Regions from separate parts of the Paenibacillus sp. FSL L8-0494 genome, predicted to be linked through region 1. Evidence: a T-box and tRNA genes for the amino acid it is inferred to sense, from the RefSeq annotation. Region 1 holds a T-box; the other holds one or more tRNA genes.
The links. The T-box of region 1 lies ahead of leuS (leucine--tRNA ligase). A T-box ahead of a tRNA ligase gene usually reads a tRNA of that ligase, here a tRNA-Leu.
Positions count from the first base shown of each region.

Region 2: it has a tRNA-Leu gene. The T-box ahead of leuS (leucine--tRNA ligase) is inferred to sense a tRNA for this amino acid. The anticodon was not compared.

Region 1 covers NZ_JBBOPQ010000001.1:5,389,233-5,395,157, forward strand. Annotated here, with positions in the region: gene comER (late competence protein ComER) at 1-792, shown strand, start outside; gene leuS (leucine--tRNA ligase) at 854-3,304, opposite strand; T-box leader at 3,486-3,748, opposite strand; gene NYE35_RS24465 (AI-2E family transporter) at 3,821-4,888, opposite strand; gene NYE35_RS24470 (hypothetical protein) at 5,068-5,277, opposite strand; gene NYE35_RS24475 (PRC-barrel domain-containing protein) at 5,292-5,813, opposite strand; gene NYE35_RS24480 (cysteine desulfurase family protein) at 5,906-5,925, opposite strand, start outside.
Region 2 covers NZ_JBBOPQ010000001.1:1,357,349-1,363,273, reverse strand. Annotated here, with positions in the region: gene NYE35_RS06075 (organic hydroperoxide resistance protein) at 1-377, opposite strand, end outside; gene NYE35_RS06070 (glutathione peroxidase) at 558-1,037, shown strand; gene NYE35_RS06065 (GyrI-like domain-containing protein) at 1,210-1,719, shown strand; tRNA gene NYE35_RS06060 (tRNA-Leu) at 1,787-1,869, opposite strand; gene NYE35_RS06055 (helix-turn-helix domain-containing protein) at 1,958-2,323, opposite strand; gene NYE35_RS06050 (hypothetical protein) at 2,551-3,174, shown strand; tRNA gene NYE35_RS06045 (tRNA-Leu) at 3,262-3,344, opposite strand; tRNA gene NYE35_RS06040 (tRNA-Glu) at 3,351-3,422, opposite strand; gene NYE35_RS06035 (ABC transporter substrate-binding protein) at 3,561-4,751, opposite strand; gene NYE35_RS06030 (ABC transporter ATP-binding protein) at 4,823-5,524, opposite strand; gene NYE35_RS06025 (ABC transporter ATP-binding protein) at 5,531-5,925, opposite strand, start outside.

The DNA.
Region 1 (5,925 bases):
TCTTCCGGAGCCCTGAATCCGTGCGATGTACTCGCCAGCAACCGCAGTCTGAATAAACTGCTGGAGCTAGAAGATCGTCATCCCGGCATAAACTTATGCGGAAGCAATAGTGAAACAGCGACTGGAAGTGACATTGTTTTTTTATGTGTAAAACCGCTGGAATTCAAAACCTTAACAGATGAGATTGGCCCTTATCTCCGCAGCGATCAAATCGTCGTATCCATTACAAGTCCCGTTCAATTGCAACATCTGGAATCCGCTTTGCCGTCCAAAATAGCCAAGATCATCCCCAGCATTACACACTGTGTCAAAAGTGGGACATCACTGTGCATATTTGGCAGCAGGCTTAATAAAGAAGACAGGCTTGTGCTGCTGCAGCTGTTGTCTTTCATAGGTGTTCCTTTGGAAATTCAAGAGGCCCATACCCGAATCGCTTCTGATTTCTCCAGCTGCGGACCTGCGTTCTTGAGCTATTTCATTGAACGCTGGATTGAAGCTGCGGTGGAAGTTACCGGGATTGAAGAGACGTTAATCAGCCGGCTTGCAGGTGAAATGCTGCTTGGAACAGGCAAGCTGCTGACAGAAGGAGAATTCACCCCGCAAGAGCTCCAAGAACGTGTAGCTGTCCGTGGCGGGATTACCGCAGAGGCACTGAACCATCTTCGCATTAGCCTTGAGGGCGTATTCGAACGTCTCATCATGACTACGCATGATAAATACGATGAGGATGTCACCAAGCTGGATGCATTATTTGGGCATGACGGTATTATTCAAAGTCCTGTAGACCGTTAGAAAACAATAAAACCCGCAGCACGGAATTCTCCGTTGCTGCGGGCATTATTGCGTTCTTCGCTTAACCCACTACGATATTTACAAGCTTGCCAGGAACCGCAATGATCTTGCGTACGGTTTTACCTTCTACTGCTGCACTCACATTCGGGAGTGACAACGCATGAGCTTGCATCTCTTCTTGACCCATATCCTGCGGGATCAACGCGCGTTGTACGATTTTACCATTTACCTGAATAACGATTTCAACCTCAGCATCCACCGTCCATGCTTCATCATACGTTGGCCAAGCCACGTAGCTGATACTTCCTTCGTGACCGAGCAGCTGCCACAGCTCTTCAGCGATGTGAGGCGCCAGTGGTGACAACATTTGTACGAAGTGTTCAGCAGCTTCTTGGGACAAAGTTTCTTGCTTATAAGCATCGTTAATAAAAATCATCAACTGGCTAATTGAGGTATTGAAACGCAGATGCTCGAAATCATCAGTGACCTTCTTAATGGTCTTGTGCCAAGTGCGTTTGAACTCGTCAGTGCCACCGTCTGCTGTGATTTTGGTGCTCAGCTTACCATCTTCACTCACGAACAGGCGCCATACACGGGACAAGAAACGGTGAACTCCTTCTACACCCTTTTCATTCCAAGGTTTGGTTGCTTCCAGAGGGCCCATAAACATTTCATACACACGTAGTGTATCTGCACCAAAAGCTTCCACAATCTCATCCGGGTTGATGACATTTCCGCGTGATTTACTCATTTTTTCATTATTATTTCCAAGAATCATACCTTGGTTAACCAGCTTATGGAAAGGTTCTTTTGTTTCAACAACGCCGAGATCATAAAGCACCTTGTGCCAAAAACGTGCATAGAGCAAGTGAAGCACGGCATGCTCCGCTCCACCAATATACAGATCTACTGGAAGCCATGCTTTTTGCTTCTCAGGGGAGCACAGCTCTTGATCGTTTTTCGGATCAATATAACGCAGGTAATACCAGCAGCTGCCCGCCCATTGCGGCATGGTGTTCGTCTCGCGGCGAGCCTTCATGCCAGTCTCAGGATCAATAGTTTCCACCCACTCTGTTACATTCGCAAGTGGAGATTCCCCTGTACCCGAAGGTTTGATCGCATCTACATCCGGCAGTACCAGCGGCAGCTGATCAACCGGAACAGTCTTCATTGTGCCGTCTTCCAAATGCAGAATTGGAATGGGCTCTCCCCAGTAGCGTTGGCGGCTAAACAGCCAGTCACGCAGACGATAGGTTACTTTGCCTTTACCTACGCCCTTTTCTTCCAACCAAGCAATCATCTTCGCAATCGCTTCTTCATTCTTGAGTCCATTCAGGAAATCAGAATTGACATGCGGACCATCTCCGGAATAAGCCTCTTCTTCAACGTTGCCGCCTTGAACGACTTCCACGATATTCAGGCCGAATTGTTTAGCAAATTCCCAGTCGCGTGTATCGTGACCCGGAACTGCCATGATTGCTCCCGTTCCGTAACCAGCAAGCACATAATCTGCAATCCAGATTGGCGCCTTCGCACCATTCACAGGATTAATTGCATATGCGCCTGTGAAGACACCGCTCTTCTCTTTTGCCAAATCCGTACGCTCCAGATCGCTTTTACGAGAAGCTTTTTCACGATATTCTGCCACAGCAGCACGCTGAGCTTCAGTGGTAATCACATCAACAAGCTCATGCTCTGGTGCCAGTACGCAGTAACTTGCTCCGAACAGTGTATCTGGACGTGTAGTAAACACGGTCAGGTTAGCCTTGTGACCTTCAATGTTAAAGTTCACTTCTGCACCTGTTGATTTCCCGATCCAGTTGCGCTGCATATCCTTGATGCTTTCGGACCAATCCAGTTCTTCCAGATCCTCCAGCAAACGCTCAGCGTACTCTGTAATTCTCAGAATCCATTGACGCATCGGTTTGCGCACGACCGGGTGACCGCCGCGCTCACTTTTACCATCGATAACCTCTTCGTTGGCAAGTACCGTACCCAGTGCCTCACACCAGTTAACAGGTACTTCTGCTACATAAGCCAGGCCTTTGTTATACAACTGGATAAAAATCCATTGTGTCCATTTATAATAATCCGGATCTGTCGTGCTGATCTCGCGGTCCCAATCGTAGGAGAAACCCAGCGATTTGATCTGACGACGGAAATTATCGATGTTCTTATCGGTAAAATCACGTGGATGCTGGCCGGTATCCATCGCATACTGCTCTGCCGGAAGTCCAAAAGCATCCCAGCCCATCGGATGCAATACATTGAAACCGCGCATCCGCTTGTAGCGAGAAACGATATCAGTCGCTGTGTAACCCTCTGGATGACCTACGTGCAGTCCTGCACCTGAAGGATACGGAAACATATCCAGTGCATAAAAATTGGGTTTTTCAGGATCTTCTCCTGTCTTAAAGCTTTTGTTCTCATCCCAGAACTTTTGCCATTTCGGCTCAATAGTCTGCGCCCGGTAACCACCAGCGGGTGTGCTATTTGTTTGATTGTCGCTCATTGTCTGCTCCTCCTTGGAGTGTTACTTCTTAGATTTCTTATTTCTTAACCAAGCATATACACCTTCGGTGTCCTTATAAGGACGGTAAGCGTTTATGCGGGAAATATAAGACATGAAGTATTGCGTAAAACGTATACTCTCTTATATTTACAAAAAAACCTCCCATCCCTAGCGTATTATCGCTAGGGACGAGAGGTTATAATTCCCGTGGTACCACCCTAGTTAGCGGCGAATATACTTTATTCTGCCACTCACTTTGCACCCTTTAGCGGGGGTGAGGCGACGGCGGTTCATTCATGACATCCATTATCTCTTATGGATATCCTGTAAACTTGCACCGTTACTCCGAGGTGAGTTCACTCTGTTCCGTTAACCGACTCGCACCTTAGTGTCGGCTCTCTGCAATAACGGTATAGAATTAATACTCCTCATCATCGAACAACTATATACTGAGTCATCAGTAATATTCCCCAACATTATATACAAAACTGTTATCAATAGTCAATGATTATCCCTTTATACGGGCTTTCGTTTGATTAAAAACGCCATAAAGTGTTGAATTACGACTTTTGCAGCTGCAAAGAACGGTACAGCAAGGATAAGTCCAATCATCCCTGCCAGTTCACCACCTACCAGCAATGCGAAGATAATAAGCAGCGGATGCAAATGTAGCGTCCTGCCTACGACCTGTGGAGAAATAATATTGCTCTCCACAATTTGGCATAAAGTGTTTACCACAGCAACCAGTAGAACTAATCGAAAAGAGACGGTCGAAGCCATCACAATGGCAGGTGCAGCCCCTAGAAAAGGACCCATATACGGAACAATATTAAATACTGCCACCACACTGGCGAACAGTAAGGCATAAGGCATTCCGACGATGGCATAGCCGATATAGGCAAGCACACCTATAATGATGCAGACCAGAAATTGTCCGCGAATGTAATTGCCGAGCGCAGCATCGATATCTTTTAACAAAGTAACAATAGACTTGCGGCGTGCGCGGGGCAGACAAGAGACCACCGTCCGTTCAAATACGTCAAAATCCTTCAAAATATAGAACACCAGAAACGGCACGATAAAAGCATTGAACAGCAAGTTAATCGTTGTCCCTATATTATCGAGAAAATGCGAAATCCCTTCGGCCAGACGATTCTCCAGTTGAAAAAACCAGTTGTTCATCCCCATTTCAACCCCAGGCGGTATTAGCCTTGTATTCATATGGCTCATCAGCCCCTGGGCTTGCAGTGTGATCTCAGGCAGATGTTCATTTAATTCTTCAAGCTGCTCAATAAACATCGGGATAAGGTTGATGGCGATCACGGTAATCGCCGTTAGAAACACTGCATATATAAGTAGAACAGCTACGCTACGCGGCATCTTCCGTCCGGCCAGCATACTAACCACGGGATTCAGCACATAGGAAATAATCATAGCTGCCAGAAATGGAGCGAGGATTGCCTTTAAAAATACAAAAATCCCCTGCAGCATCGGACGAAGCAACCAAACAAAATACAAAATGATCAGGGATAGCAGCACTCCGATCATCCAGCGGAACCATTTACTTTGGGACCATTGTTCCATGAGAGTACCCTCCTGCGGTAGAGCCTGGACTAGCTTCGTAAATAAGTATATGTATGGCCGCAGCAAAATAACCATCAAACACACAAAAAAGCGTCAATAACCTTGCAACTGATTTCAGCTGAAAGGAAATTGACGCTTAAGTACATAGAGCAGTCTTGCTTACAAAGCAAGATTCATAGTTAAGACGACGCATGAATTTGCGGGAAATCCTGAGTCATATCATCCCCGGAGAACAGGTCGTCCAGCGAGCTTAGTGTGCCGTCTTCTTCAACTTGATAAACCGACATTTTTTCGCCATTTACCGTCAATTCGATGAAACAGCCCCAGCAATAAAACTGGTGGGAACCGATCTTTCCGATATCTTTGGAGTTGCAGTTTGGACACTTCATATAATACATTCCACCTATCCGTTAACAATATTAATGGCTTTTTGTAGCCGTTCTTCGCTCATCGCAGGAACCATTAATGCATTCTCACCAATGGACATCTCGTCAGAACAAGGCAGCCATTTGCGGCCTTCGATCAAATCAGTGACAAGCCCGTCACTAATTTCCAGCGCTCCTATTGTGTTTCCCAACTTTTGGTCAAAATAAACATCAGATATTCGTCCGAGTATAGTTCCAGTTGTAGTTAGCACTTTCAAATCCTTAAGTTTGTTCTTTCCAAGTAGAAAAGTACAAGGTATATGATCGGCATCTATCTTATCAATCGACTCTTTATTACGAATCATGACAGCATCCTCGCCGTAGGCCACAATATCTTCCCATGCCACAAATTTCACATGGCCACCAAAAAAAGATTTGCTTTCCAGTTCAATACCCGTAATATTCCAGTTTGAATCGAGCAAAATATCGACAATTTTGCCGATTGCGTTACCCTCTTCAACTTCATATACAGCCAAACCGATCAGATCTTGAAGTTTCATGGCTGCTCGGTCTCCTCACTTTGAGTGTAATTACGAGTTCTCAAAAAGTGAAAGCCCGAATGATCAGGATACCTACCATAGCCTAGAAGTAACTAGTCTCTGATACGCAGCC
Region 2 (5,925 bases), 4.0 Mb from region 1:
TTGGAGTAAGGACAGAATTCGTGAGCCTTCTTCGCCAGTTCCTCTGCTTTGTCATGCTCAATCCCTGGCAGCTTCACATCCATTCTCACAGCTAGTCTAAAGCCTCCATCACTGTCATCCTTCCCAATGGACACATTACAAGTTACCTCCACGTCATGGAGTTTCACGCCCTCTTTACGAGCGATATTCGCTAGTGCACTCTCGTAACACGCTCCATAACCAGCCGAGAATAATTGCTCTGGATTGGTACCAGAACCTCCCGGTCCTCCAAGCTCTTTAGGCATGCTTAGATTATGCTTTAACACGCCATCCGAGGATTCAATGGAGCCTTCACGACCGCCATGGACTGTTGTAGTTGCTGTGTATAATGCTTTCATGAGTCATCTTCTCCTTCATCAAGCTGTATTGGTCATGCTCATACTTTATACTTTAAACAACAGGTATGATTTGAAACGAAGATGAGGAATGATTCATAATACTTTCTTATTTGGCTCCAGACCATAAATAGTGTACAATTAAATTGTTAAAAACTTAAATTAGCTATGGAGGTGTCATCCATGAGTATTTATGATTTTGAGGTCAACACTCTTAAGGGTGAAGAGGAATCATTGTCAAAGTACAAAGGTAAAGTACTCCTGGTTGTGAATACTGCCAGCAAATGTGGATTTACTCCCCAGTATAAAGGTCTTCAGGAAGTGTACGAGAAGTTTAAGGACCGCGGGTTCGAAGTATTAGGATTTCCAAGCAATCAATTTGCTGGACAAGAGCCTGGCGAAAGTGATGAAATTGCGGAATACTGTGAGATTAATTATGGGGTAACCTTTCCTATGTTCGAGAAGATTGATGTAAAAGGTGATGAAGCACATCCATTATTCAAATACTTATCTAAGGAAGCCCCTGGTGTCTTAGGCTCAAAAAACGTGAAATGGAACTTTACGAAGTTTCTAGTTGACCAAGATGGCCGTGTTCTAAAACGGTTTGCTCCTAAAACCACTCCACAGCAGATCGAATCCGATATTTCCAAGCTTTTAAAATAATTCTTTAGTAAAAGGATACTCACCACATCACACAGCCCCCCCCTGTTGTTATGCGGTAAAGTATCCTTTTCAACTTGAAAGAACGTCATAATATCGCTATATATCAGCACCCTTTAATCTCTTGGAATATTTTATAATATTGTTGGAATATTTTTTCTGGGAGGGATAATCGGTGACTGTTCAACTGCTTGATATACCCGAACTAAATGTTATTGGCTGGGCAAATGTAAACTCATCCGGGGAGCCATACGCGAATCTTTGGGAATATGTTTTTGGCGAGCTGGATATTGATGCAAAATTTGATGCTATACCCACAAAAGTTCAAAGCAGCGGTTGTTATCTCGGTCTATTTCAGAACCGTACATCCGTGCCTAAACTGTGGGAGCATACCGCATGGGATACTGATTTTTTCCTTGGTGTTGAAGTCGAGCAGTTAGATTGTATCCCTGAAGGCCTTGTTCATAAGAAAATTCCTGCGTCTACCTATGCTATATTTACTGCAAAAGGTTTCCCTCAGTTGGCTTTTCAACACACCTGGAATTATATACATAATGAATGGCTGCCGGATTCCGGTTATAAGTTCAACCCTGATGGAGTCTTTTACATCCAATACACGGAGAAGTCCGGTCCGGATGATGAAGGATTCGAAGCCAATCTATGCGTGCCGCTTGTAAAGAAGTAGGTTATGTGATTGAGGAATGTACAAAAAAAGAAGCCTTGCATCGCAAGGCCTCTTTCTTCATTCTGTATGCGGTAGAGAGGACTCGAACCTCCACGGGTATACACCCACTACCCCCTCAAGATAGCGTGTCTGCCATTCCACCACTACCGCGCGGTGTGTTAAACATAGAACATAAATTTGTTTGAGGTCAACATTCATTATTATAAATGTACTTTTCTCAAAAGTAAAGATACAGATTTTAAGATTCTTCGTCGACCATTTTCTGTTTACGATATTCAGCAAAAGCTATATATTCCTTGATAAAATTCTTTTCTGCTGGAAGCAATTCATCTACTCGGCTTTCCGATAGCTGAACATCACTCAAATCATAGTCTACGCCGCTCTCTCGTACAGTATCCGGTGTATCTTTGCCGAGAATAAGCCAGTCCAGACTAACATGAAAAAAATCACCGATCTCAATCAGCTTATGTGTTCCTGGAGTAGTCTTCCCCCGCTTCCAATCTCCCATATTACCTGTGCTGATATTTAACTGCTCACAGAATGATTTTTTGGTCAAACCTTTCTGCTTAATCAGGTATTCTATACGTTCGTATATGGTCTGCATCGGTGAATCGCCCTCCATCTAAAAATAAATTACTTATTTACGTAATTTCCTATTGCAAAATAACGTAAAAAAGTATATAATTAGTATTGTTATGTATTATCCGATTATATCATATGGCTGGAGTGACGATAAGAGGCGACTCAGGTGACAAGTATCTGTTAGAATACCGTCTGGCCCCCTTTGTTAACTTATCATCCTGAATGATCTCTAGGAGGGAGCGGTGACTTTTGTCAAAATGCTTATCATCTTCCATTATCCATTCACTTGAAGCTTTACCGCACAATGCGGTGGTGATCAACAGTCATGGGATTATCCAGTTCACCAACAGTAGGTGGAAGGCCTTTAGTCATGAATATGGTCTTTCTACTAATAAGAAATGGATTGGTGCGTATTACTCAGAGCTCATGCAAGATGTGATTATCGATCCCGATCAATGGGCCAAGCTTTATGAATCAGTGAAATATATACTCCGCAGAGAGCATCAGGTTTATACTTCCGAATTCTCCATACAAACCGCTAATAAAGGGAAACGAATCTTCCGTTTGGAGATCTATCCATTTCTCTCAGATCCGCACCCAGAAGCCACTTTTATAATTTCACTATATGATGTGGGCCCCTATAAAGAAGAACCTCTTCATCCGGAGATCATAAACCTCCGTTCAACCTTACCATCATCTTTTGAGCTAATCCCAATCTGTGCTTCCTGTAAATGTATTCGTAATCCCAAGGATGAATGGATCACCATTGAACATTTCTTAAAGCATCAGCTTTCTTTGCAATTCACCCATGATATCTGCCCAGACTGCATAAGACAGCTCTATCCCCAGTATGCTGGGGCTTTTAAGAGATGACCTGAGGCCACTGAATTTCACTTCTGATCTTATAAAAAAAAGTAAGAAATCCTCTGCGAACAAAGGGTTTCTTACTTTTTATTTGTATGCGGTAGAGAGGACTCGAACCTCCACGGGTATACACCCACTACCCCCTCAAGATAGCGTGTCTGCCATTCCACCACTACCGCATAATATGACCCGTATGGGATTCGAACCCATGTTACCTCCGTGAAAGGGAGGTGTCTTAACCCCTTGACCAACGGGCCATGCTTTACAAGTTATTTTCTTGTCACAACAAAAATGAGTATATCAAACCATAAGAATTTTGACAAGCCTTTTTTTGAAAAAAGTTTAAACTAAAAGAAACGCGCACCAATAAAGGTACGCGCCTCTAATCACAACGCTTATGGATTTACTTTTGCCTCAAAGGTTTGTACCCCATCTACAAACTTTAGCACCACAGCTGCTTTTACCGGGTCATGCGTTTCATTCATTGTGATTTTACCCGTGGCCAGTTGTAAATCCTTCGTCCCCGCCAGTGCATCCTTCAGCTTCTCAGGTTCTGTGGAATCCGCACGTGTAATGGCGTCTGCCACTAGTTTCACAGCATCATATCCAAGCGCAGCCATCCCATCTGGAACAAGATCACCGTTAGCAGCCTTGAAGGCATCTACGAACGATTTTACTTCTGGCGAGCTATCTTCAGGTGAATAGTGATTGGACATAAACGTATTGTTTAGGGCATCCGCTCCGGCAATCTCAGCCAGTTGAGGTGAATCCCAGCCATCCCCGCCCATAAACGGAACGGTGATCCCCATTTCGCGAGCTTGCTTTACGATTTTGCCGACCTCCTCATAATAGCCTGGAAGATAAATAACATCGGGATTAGCTTCTTTAATACGTGTTAATACAGCTTTAAAATCAGAATCTTTTTGTTGATAGGATTCTTCGCTTAAGATAGAGCCACCGTTCTTAGTAAACGTTGCTTTAAAGAAGGTCTGCAGCCCTTTGGAATAATCGCTTGAAGCATCCGTATAAATAACAGCCGTCTTCGCTTTAAGTGTATCCTTAGCAAAGTTAGCCATTACTTCACCTTGGAAAGGATCAATAAAAGAGGCCCGGAATACCCATTCGTTCAAATCTCCAGTACGTTCATCAACTGTCACTTTGGGATTGGTGGCTGAGGAGCTAACCAGCGGGATGCCTTTTTCTTGAGCAACGGGAACAATCCCGAGTGTATTCGTAGATGTAGTTGCACCGATAATAGCTACAACTTTATGGGTAGTAATCAGCTTTTGCGCTGCGCGTGTCGCCTCTTCCGACTTGGAGGCATTATCCGCTTCAATCAGTTCAAGTTTTTTGCCTAGTATTCCACCTGCGTCATTAATTTCTTTTACCGCCAGCTTTGCCCCTTTGAGTGCAGAATCACCGAAGGAAGCCTGGCCGCCTGTAAGCTCAAGGTCTGCTCCAATCTTGATGGTCCCTCCACCAGCATTCCCACCTTCAGCAGTAGTGTTGTCTGTCTTGTTCCCACAGCCTGCCAGCAATCCACCAGCCAGTAACGCAGTCAGCAATATGGCCCCGATTTTCTTCATCCTCTTCCAGCCTCCCAAAATAAATAATTTATAGGTTCTTTCTGTGATGCTGTTATGAACTAGCCGATGAATTAATGACCCAGATAAGCCATTCTGATCTCTTCCGAATCTGCAAATTCCTTGGCATCTCCCTCAAGCACCATTCTGCCCGTCTCAAGAACGTAAGCCCGATGAGCAATTTTAAGCGCCTGATGGGCATTTTGTTCTACAAGAAGCACTGTTGTTCCAGAGGCATTTACTTCCTGGATGATCCGAAAAATATCCTGAACGAGTAATGGAGCAAGCCCCATCGAGGGTTCATCTAATAATAAAAGCTTGGGATGCCCCATCATCGCACGCCCCATAGCAAGCATCTGCTGCTCCCCGCCGGATAATGTGCCGGCAAGCTGTTTTTTTCTTTCTAAAAGACGCGGGAAGGTGGAGTAGACCTTGGCAAAATCAGCAGCTAAGCTGCCAAAATCTTGTAAAAAAGCTCCTAGCTCCAGATTTTCTTCCACAGACATATTAGCAAATACACGCCTGCCTTCCGGACAATGAATAAGCCCCTGTTTTACGATGGCTTGAACACTCTGATTCGTAATAGATTTATCCATGAAATCTATACTGCCTGTTTTGGGTTTCAGCAGTCCCGAAAGCGTCTTAAGCAATGTGGACTTGCCTGCTCCATTTGCGCCGATTAGAGTTACAATCTCGCCTTCTTTTACATCCATACTTAAATCCTTCAAGGCATGAATAGCCCCATAATATACATTGATCCCCTGTACGCTAAGCATGGTCCACTACGCCTCCTGTCCCAAATAGGCTTCTATGACTTTGGGATGATTCCGTATTTCAACGGGCGTACCTTCAGCAATCAACATTCCGCGATCCAGCACATAAATCCGGTCACACACCCCCATAACCAGGGACATATCGTGCTCGATAAGCAGGATCGTCAGCTCAAACTCTTCACGGATCCAGGCAATAAGATTCATTAGATCCCGAGTTTCATTCGGGTTCATCCCTGCGGCTGGTTCATCCAATAGCAAAAGCTTAGGTCCTGCTGCAAGCGCGCGCGCAATTTCCAAACGCCTTTGATTTCCGTAGCTAAGATTCCCGGCACATTCATCACATTGATCGGCAAGATTAAATATTTCGAGAATATCCATAGCCTTTTGCGTAATTTCGTTTTCTT